DNA from 2 places in the Brevibacillus sp. AF8 genome. Region 2 is predicted to be linked to the other one. Evidence: riboswitches for the same ligand, from Rfam matches in the RefSeq annotation. Region 2 holds a riboswitch; the other holds the start of a gene.
What was found. A riboswitch is a leader RNA that binds a small molecule or an ion and turns the genes downstream of it on or off. The one in region 2 is predicted to bind FMN.
Positions count from the first base shown of each region.

Region 1 (4,420 bases), on a different contig from region 2:
CGAGTTGCGTGCTCTTCTGTCACCGGCACGCACACGAGTCCCCTGCCATGCGTGACCATGAAGTTGATCATTTCAGGCGTAGCCGCTTCGGCCATGCAGACAAAATCTCCTTCATTTTCCCGATCCTCATCATCTACCACGATGACTGCCTTGCCCTGACGCAAATCTTCCAATGCTTCTTCTATGCGATGAAACATGCTTACTCCCTCCTACTCACGCGAAGCCATTTTCCTGCAAAAAGGCTAGACTGAGCCCGCCAGATTTTTCTGTACCGCCATGGTTTTGATAACCTAACAAGCGCTCCACATATTTGCCGATGACATCCGTTTCGAGATTCACCAAGTCCCCAGGTCGTCTGTCTGCAAGACTCGTATTCGCCAGCGTATGCGGAATGATCGAAACCGTAAAACCGCTATCGCTTACGTCCACCACGGTGAGACTGATGCCATCTATGCAAATCGATCCACGGGCAATGACGTACTTCAACAGCTGCGGTTTGGCCTCAATCCGAAACACAACTGCATTCGCATTCACCTCTCGTGAAGCAACTATTCCGGTCCCGTCTACATGTCCGGAGACGATATGCCCGCCGAATCGATCTCCCAGCCGCATCGCCCTTTCCAAATTCACTCGCTGTCCACTGCGTAATTTGCGCAAGCTCGTCTTATTCATTGTCTCTGGCATCACATCGACGCAAAACTGACGATTGGTATAAGAAGTAACCGTAAGGCAAATGCCATTGACCGAGATACTGTCGCCGAGCTTCACCCCTTCAAGTACCTGCTGTGCGCGGATGACCAGTCGACTCGCCTGTTCGTTCCCTTGAATCGATTCCAACACGCCCACTTCTTCGACCAGTCCCGTGAACATGCTCTCTCCTCCTCACCTGCTACGTCTGATCCTCCCATTGTGGGTACCCGCTGATCTGTAGATCGCCTTTCCCAATCGGAGTGATCATGACATTTGTCAGCTGCACTGCTTCTCCCATCGTTGCAAAACCTTGACCACCGAACGGCGAGGGTGCACCGCTTCCTCCGATCAGCTTTAGCGCGATATGACTCACGACCTTCTGAATCGCTCTCGCCTGCAAAAAGGAGCCGTTTACTTCCTGTCCGCCTTCCACAAGCAACGAGGTAATCCCCAGCTCCCCCAACGTATCCAGCACCTTTTCCACGAGAATTGGCCCTACCATTGTGATGACCTTAACTCCTCTTGCTGCAAGCAGCTCCTGCTTTTCCCTTGGGGCTGCATCTGTCGTAAAGATCCATGTCTTCGCATCTGTATTCTGAACGACACGGGCATCCAGCGGCGTACGTAATTGGCTGTCCAAAATCACGCGAACTGGCTGGCTCCCAAAACACTGCTCTCCCTTGCGCGCCGTCAACAGTGGGTCATCAGCGAGAATCGTCCCAACTCCAACCAGGATTGCATCATGCTGCCTGCGAAGTTCATGCACCTCTGCCCGAGCCTCTGCACCAGTAATCCACTGACTGTGTCCCGTGACCGAAGCAATTTTTCCGTCCAATGTACTGGCCGTCTTTACCGTCACAAATGGACGTCTGGTTTGGATGTAATGGAAAAAGACTTCATTGAGCGCCTTCGCTTCCTCTTCTCTCACGCCCACCGCCACTTCTACTCCTGCTGCCCGCAGCATCTCGATGCCTCGTCCCGCCACCAATGGATTCGGATCGAGCGTAGCTACAACCACACGACGTACATCAGCTGCGATCAATGCCTCTGCACACGGCGGTGTTTTCCCATAGTGACTGCAAGGCTCCAGCGTCACATATACGGTCGCACCTTGCGCTTTTTCCCCAGCCATCCGCAGTGCGTGCACCTCAGCATGGGGCTCTCCTGCCCGCAGATGCGCTCCCATTCCCACGATGGTTCCATCTTTCACAATCACAGCTCCGACCATGGGATTCGGACTGGTTTGGCCTCGTGCCGATCGTGCCAGCTCCAGCGCCAGATCCATGTACTTGCTGTCCTGTTCCATACCGCACTCCTTTCTGTTCCATCATTCCAGCCAACACAACGCAAAAAGCCCTTGAAACCTCACAGCGTTTCAGGGCATACGGAAAGAAGCCTTACCTCATCTGTTTTTTGAAAAAACAAATGAAGAAAGCAAAAAATCTTCTTCCATCCGGACTGTACCGTCGGCTCTGGACTTTCACCAGATCAGTCGCTGCAAGCGTGGTCAGCGAGTCGCGGGCTCAGACGTACGTACGCCATTACCGCCGGTCAGGAATTTCACCTTGCCCTGAAGATTGTCGCTATGAAGTTTTATGAAAAATAAAAACGCCCATGAATATTATGCTCAGGGCGTTCAGAAAGAAGCCTCGCTTCTACCGTTTTTTGAAAAAAACAGCGAAACAGGCCGTTCCAAATACCTTCTCCCATCCGGACTGTACCGTCGGCCTTGGATTTGCACCAAGTCAGTCGCTATCAACTGCTTCGATAGCGAGTCGCGGGCTCAGACGTGCGTTCGTCATTACCGCCGGTCGGGAATTGCACCCTACCCTGAAGGCTGGTATTCAGTTAGGCAAAGTATAGCATATTTTTCGCTATTGTCTGTAATCATTTATTGGAGAAGTGCACTTTTACTCTTGCTCGCACATTTCGAGGACCGTCAGGAGTTCTTTCAAATCATTGATGTACGCTCTTGGCACAACACCATTTCGCTCCATGTCCAACTCATTCCCTTGATAGGCAATAAAAGCAACTTGTCCATCACAGGCCGCCTTGCCATCGATCCACGAATCCCCGATCATCGTCCAGGCCGAAACAGGCCAATCTGGCTTTCGGCTGCGAATATAGTGAACGCCGGAGGGAGATGGCTTCAATGCCGTCATCTGCTCGCGGGCGACGATTTCAGCGAAGTAGGAGGCGATTCCCGTCTCGTTCAAAGCCTCCATTGCGGCAGCATGCGCGTTGTTGGTTAAGATATACAGCTGGTAGCGGTTCTTCAACTCCTCCAGCACTTCTACCGCGTGTTGCTCCAGAACAGCACCATGCATCCCTTCCTTCTCGATCGCGGTTACTGCATCCCACATCGCTTGCTCCAACTCTGACGTCATCTGCTCCGCTTTTCGCCCGATCTCAATGAGCTGTGATGCGGTATGCTTTTCCCATTCAAATGTTGGGGAAACGATCCCATTGTCCACCCATAGTTGAAAAATGGCCCGCTTCATCTCGGTAAAATCGATCCTGGATTGCAACAAGGTGTTGTCCATATCGAAAATAATGCCTTTTTGAAAGGTTCTGCTCATTTTGTGCCTCCTTTTTTGACAATAGTCGTGAATGATCCTTCCATTTTATCAAAAAGAGGACTATCCCTCCGTCATTTTATAACTTTTGGGACAGCCCCCATTTTGGGGTTCGATATTGAGTTCCTATTGCTTCTTCTTGGCGCTATCTACTTCATACGGCACATCCTTTGGAACCCCTCCAGCTGGCCAATCTTGTGCCTTTTTGGCAAAGTCTGGACGTGGCTTGGACAAAATATAGGCAGCTAGGTCCGCAGCTTCTTGATCGGTTAACGAGCCTTGCTTGATGCCACCCATTTCCCCTAAAGGCATATTACGCTGAATGTAGCCAGCAGCTTTGGAAATTCGAGCCATGCCTGCACCAATATTGAAGGAGTTATCCCCCCATAGTGCTGGGCCAGAGTTTGGACCTGTACCTGATCCATCAGCAGCATGGCATTGTAAACACGATTTTTGGAAGAGGGCTTCTCCATTTGCCACATTCGGTTGAGGTACGCTCTTCATATCATTTTTCTCTATCCACGGGCGCTCTTTAATTCCTACTGGTACATCTGTTGAGATATATGTCAGATAGGCAACCATCGCTCTCATTTCGTCGCTGTTGTAAGGCAATGGCTTTCCGTTCATGCTTCGTTGAAAGCAACCATTGATCCGATCTTCAATAGTAATCACTTTTCCAGACCTTGGAATGTACTGGGGATAGACTGCGGTGACACCCGTTAATGGGGAGGTCGCATCCATTCCTGCATTACCGTGACAGCTGGAGCAGGAAAGCTTATTCCCTGTGTATTCAGGGATCACTGTGCTCGTTTCATTCATTAACTTATGTCCATACTTAATCGATTCTCCCAATGGCCCTTCTGGCACCTTGTCCATACTAGGCGGGGTGTAGGAATCTAAATTGATTGCTCCCGTTGCCCCACTCGCTGTTTTATCTTTGGCCTCATTCGCTGTTGAGGTGGGTTGAGCGGTCTGCTGTGTAGCGCAGCCTGCAAAGACCAGCATCGCCACTACAACCATAGACAGCTTCTTCCAGCCTGTCTTCTCTTTTTTGAACATAGGTCTCACTCCTCCATGTTGATCGTGCATTCACACCATGAAAGTAGCAAGAGGCGTGCCAAACCATAGAAGCAGGAAAACGAACGACTTGGCGC
Region 1 is NZ_JAGQDN010000005.1:70,453-74,872, reverse strand. It holds gene KB186_RS09640 (bifunctional 3,4-dihydroxy-2-butanone-4-phosphate synthase/GTP cyclohydrolase II) at 1-197, opposite strand, end outside; gene KB186_RS09635 (riboflavin synthase) at 214-870, opposite strand; gene ribD (bifunctional diaminohydroxyphosphoribosylaminopyrimidine deaminase/5-amino-6-(5-phosphoribosylamino)uracil reductase RibD) at 890-1,996, opposite strand; FMN riboswitch at 2,128-2,272, opposite strand; FMN riboswitch at 2,385-2,532, opposite strand; gene KB186_RS09625 (HAD family hydrolase) at 2,601-3,269, opposite strand; gene KB186_RS09620 (c-type cytochrome) at 3,393-4,325, opposite strand.
Region 1: linked by a shared signal. The riboswitch ahead of ribD (bifunctional diaminohydroxyphosphoribosylaminopyrimidine deaminase/5-amino-6-(5-phosphoribosylamino)uracil reductase RibD) and the one ahead of KB186_RS25155 (ECF transporter S component) in region 2 are both predicted to bind FMN.

Region 2 (4,420 bases):
ATACGCCCGTCCGAACCAGACACTATGCTGTGACTCTTTGCCGCAGCAAAGGCAGACTTTCTTTTGTACAGGAGGCTCAAACGGGATGTTGCGAGAGGTGAACTTGGTTTCTTCCTTGATCTTCGATTCACAAGCGTCATCCCCACACCAGCCAGCTAACACCCATCCGCTCGTTTTGTTTTCGCTCTCGTTTTTGGCAATATGAGCGGATAGCTGCTCCAGTGTGTCGATCCCCAGATGTGAGTTTTCATCACGGAATGCTAGTGCTTTTTGGAACATATTTTGCTGAATCTCTTCCAACAGTTGAACAACGGTCTGCGCGATACCTTCAAGTGAAACCGTCACCTTCTCCCCTGTATCGCGTCGAGCCAAAATCACTTGACCATTTTCCACGTCACGTGGGCCGAGCTCCAGACGCAGAGGAACCCCGCGCATTTCCCACTCATTGAACTTCCAGCCTGGTGTTTCTTCGCGAAGATCAGCACGGACACGCACTCCTGCGGCCTTGATTTCGTCAAAGAGCGGATCAAACGCCTCCATGACTTTCTCGCGCAGCTTCATCGGACCGACCGGGATCATAATCACCTGTGTCGGAGCCATGCGAGGCGGCAACACGAGACCGCGGTCATCGCCATGCACCATGATCATCGAACCAATCAGTCTCGTAGAGGTGCCCCATGATGTGGTGTGAACGTACTTGAACTGATTGTCGCGATCCAAAAACTTGATTTCAAAGCCGCGCGCGAATTTATCGCCCAAATAGTGCGAGGTACCCGCCTGCACTGCTTTTCCATCCTTCATCATCGCTTCAATGGAATACGTGTCAACAGCACCCGCAAAGCGTTCACTTGGTGTTTTTTGTCCCTTCCAAACCGGAATGGCCAGCTCCTGCTCAACGACCTCTCGGTAAATCTCCAGCATTTGCATCGTTTCCTGACGAGCTTCCTCCTCTGTCGCATGTGCCGTGTGGCCTTCTTGCCAGAGAAATTCCGATGTCCGCAAGAACGGCATTGTCCGCTTCTCCCAGCGAAACACGTTTGCCCACTGATTGATTAATACAGGCAGGTCCCGATAGCTCTGAATCCATTGGCTGTACATATGCCCGATGATCGTCTCGGAGGTTGGACGTAGTGCGAGCTTTTCCTCTAGCGGCTCGCCCCCAGCCTCTGTTACCCAAGGCAGCTCTGGATTGAAGCCCTCGATATGCTCTTTTTCTTTTTGAAAGAAGGACTCGGGGATCAGCATCGGGAAATAGGCATTGCGATGCCCTGTCTCCTTGAAGCGCTTATTCATCGCCTCTTGAATTCGCTCCCATAGCTCAAAGCCATCCGGCTTGAAAACGATGCAGCCGCGCACCGGTGTGTAGTCCATCAAATCCGCCTTTTTGATGGCATCGATGTACCAACGCGAAAAATCCTCCGATTGCGGTGTAATTTCTTTTACAAACGCTTTGTCCTCTTTCATCCGTCTACGCTCCTTTTTGTTCTTACGTAAAATGCAAAAAATCCCCCATCCCAAAAAGGGACGGAGGATTAACTTCCGCGGTACCACCCTGATTGACCATAGCAATACGCCATAGTCCTCTCGATAACCCGATAACGGTGGGCATCCGGCTAAGCTCTTCACCAGCGGCTTCAGGATGGGATGCAGTTATCCTTTACGTATCAGCCTTCCAGACTAGGGCCGACTCTCTGTAACGTGGGAATAGCTGCGGGTCCTTTCATAGCCTTTTGAAACTTTCTATTAAGTTAACATATTAGCGAGTCATGTCGTGGTTGTCAATTGTTGGTACGCGCAGCGATTCTGGAGCCGAGCTTCACGTAGATCGGATATGCGACCACTGAAATCATAACACCTTTGAAGAGATTGAACGGCACGATTCCGTACAGAACCAATGACCAGATGCTTGTCGCGTTGAACATAGTCAAGAGCTGTTCAATCGGCATTTGATAAAGCACAGCGTACGCAGGCAACAGCACATATGCATTTGCCACAGCCATGACGATCGTCATCAAAACCGTCCCCAGAGCGAGACCAGTCAGGAAGCCTTTTTTGCCTTGACCCAGACGCTGCATGTAGACAGCGGCAAAAATAAAGCTTGATCCTGCTACGACGTTTGCGAGCTCACCGATCAAAAGGCCATCTGTATTTTTGAAGAGCATGTGCAGTGTATTTTTCAGTACCTCGATAAAAATGCCAGCTACAGGTCCGTACATGAGTCCCCCGATCAATGCCGGGAGTGTGCTGAAGTCGAGCTTCAAAAAGCTTGGCATCAGTGGTACGGGAACCTCGAGATACTGCAGAATAAATGCAACGGCCGCCAGCATGGGAATCGTCACCAGCTTTTGGGTTGCACGTGTGCGCGAAGAATGCAGCGCTGTTTCTTTCATGTTTACCATCTCCTCATTTTTCTACTCCTTCTTGAGGAATGGCAACAGTCGTTGTATGCTCACACGTCTTGTTACACAAACAGAATAAACCCTGTGGCTATGTTCCACAGGGCATTTGCAAGCGTATGACAAAACCATGCGCAAATAAAAGGTACAAGAAACAAGAGGGCTGGCCTCTACGTTCTCATCCCGTTTGCACAGGTAAACAAGCACGTGTGATAAACGTACTGTCGTCATCCTTCTCCCATCCAGACTGTACTGTCGGCTCTGGAATCACACCAGATCCTGCACTCCGTCGCAACTTTACGCTCGGGAGGCTCGCGGGCTTAACATGCGTAAAGCATGATCACCGCCGGTCGGGAATTTCACCCTGCCCCGAAGGAATGTGTAGTTGTATACAGCATATTATACTGCTGTTTTTTGATTTGACAATAGAGGAAACTGCCAAAGCGACACTTCTTATTTATTTTTCCGATGTGTTTAGTGTGAATAGCGAATAAAAAAGACACTTGCTAACTAGAGAGCACATTATGCTATCATTCGCTTGTACAATAGAATCGGCTCCTCAAGGGTGGTCGCGGCTCATCCCCATAGAAAGGGGGTGAGATCGCCTTGGTTGTTACCTTGACCAAAAAGAAATAGACCGCCCTTGAGTTGACAGCTCTGCGGTCTATTTCACAACATAGTATTGATCCGCACCCCTTTGCGGGAAGCGCCTATTGTACCGACCGTTCCGGTTGCAGCCGGGATGGTCTTTTTTTACCTCACAACGACTTCGGATTATAAATAATCAAGAACCCGCTCCCCGATACTTCGTGACTCCCCAGTTCCAGACCAACAGCCCAATCCCGAAGAAAATAACAGCCACTACCGGCGTCATTGCCGCATATGTGTACCAGACTTCCTTGCGCAAAAAGTAAGCCGCCGGATAAACACCTACGAAAGCAAACGGCAGCACGTAGGTGAGCACAAAGCGAATAGCCTTGTTGTACACGTCTACCGGATAGCGCCCATATTGCTGGATGTTGTAGATCATCGGAGCAATCCCTGTCCGCGAGTCGGAAAAGAAGCTAACCGCGGCAATCGCGGTATACACGCCACCGTAAATCAGTGCCCCGCTGATCGAGAGCCCGATAAAGATGAACACGTCGTACCAGTAAAACGACAAATCGAGTTGAATGGCAGCATACCCCATGATGATGATCCCGGTTATGACGCCAAAAATGCGGTCTGGCGCAATCGACTCGAGGCACACCTGCGCCAGATTGTGGATCGGTCTCGTCAGGATGCGATCCATCTCGCCCCGGATGATGTACCGTTCGTTGAAGTCCCAAAAACCGAAGAACATCGAGAATAACGCGTATGGAACCAAAAAGAACCCATAGATAAAGATAATCTCGTCACGCGTCCAATCCCCCATCAGCGGAACATGGGTGAACACAACAACAATAAAGACAAGATTGATCAACTCAGAAACCAGATTGGACACAAAATCCCCGAGAAAATCTGTTCGGTAGGCAAGTCTCGTCTTGAAGTACTGGCTCAGGTAGTCGGCAAAAATACTGAAAATATGTCTCATGTCTTGCATGCTCTACCCTCCTTGCACAACCAGCTTGTTGCGGGCAAGACGCCACATCACCAAGATGGGAACCAGTATGACAAACATCCAAACCACCTGAAAACCGATCAATTCCCAGGAGCGTTCCGTTGTAATCGCACCTGTGAAGATCAAGCTCGGATAGTAGTTGACCGCCTGAAATGGAAGATACCCCATTACCGTTTGCGCCCAACCGGGGAAAAAGCTGATCGGCAGCACGAGACCAGACAACAGATCCACCACGACCCGCTTGGCTCGCATCATGCCATCGTTTCGGAACAGGAAGAAAGTAAGCAAGCCTGTCACCAGATTGATTTGTGTATTGATCAAAAACGCACACATCAAGCTGATCAAATACAGTCCCCACCCAGTTGCTGTCGCAGGGAAGCTGAACGGAATGATCAGACTGATAAGGAAAATGCCTGGACCCGCG
Region 2 is NZ_JAGQDN010000026.1:56,577-60,996, reverse strand. It holds gene proS (proline--tRNA ligase) at 1-1,464, opposite strand, end outside; gene KB186_RS25155 (ECF transporter S component) at 1,779-2,390, opposite strand; FMN riboswitch at 2,623-2,777, opposite strand; gene KB186_RS25150 (ABC transporter permease) at 3,181-3,978, opposite strand; gene KB186_RS25145 (ABC transporter permease) at 3,982-4,420, opposite strand, start outside.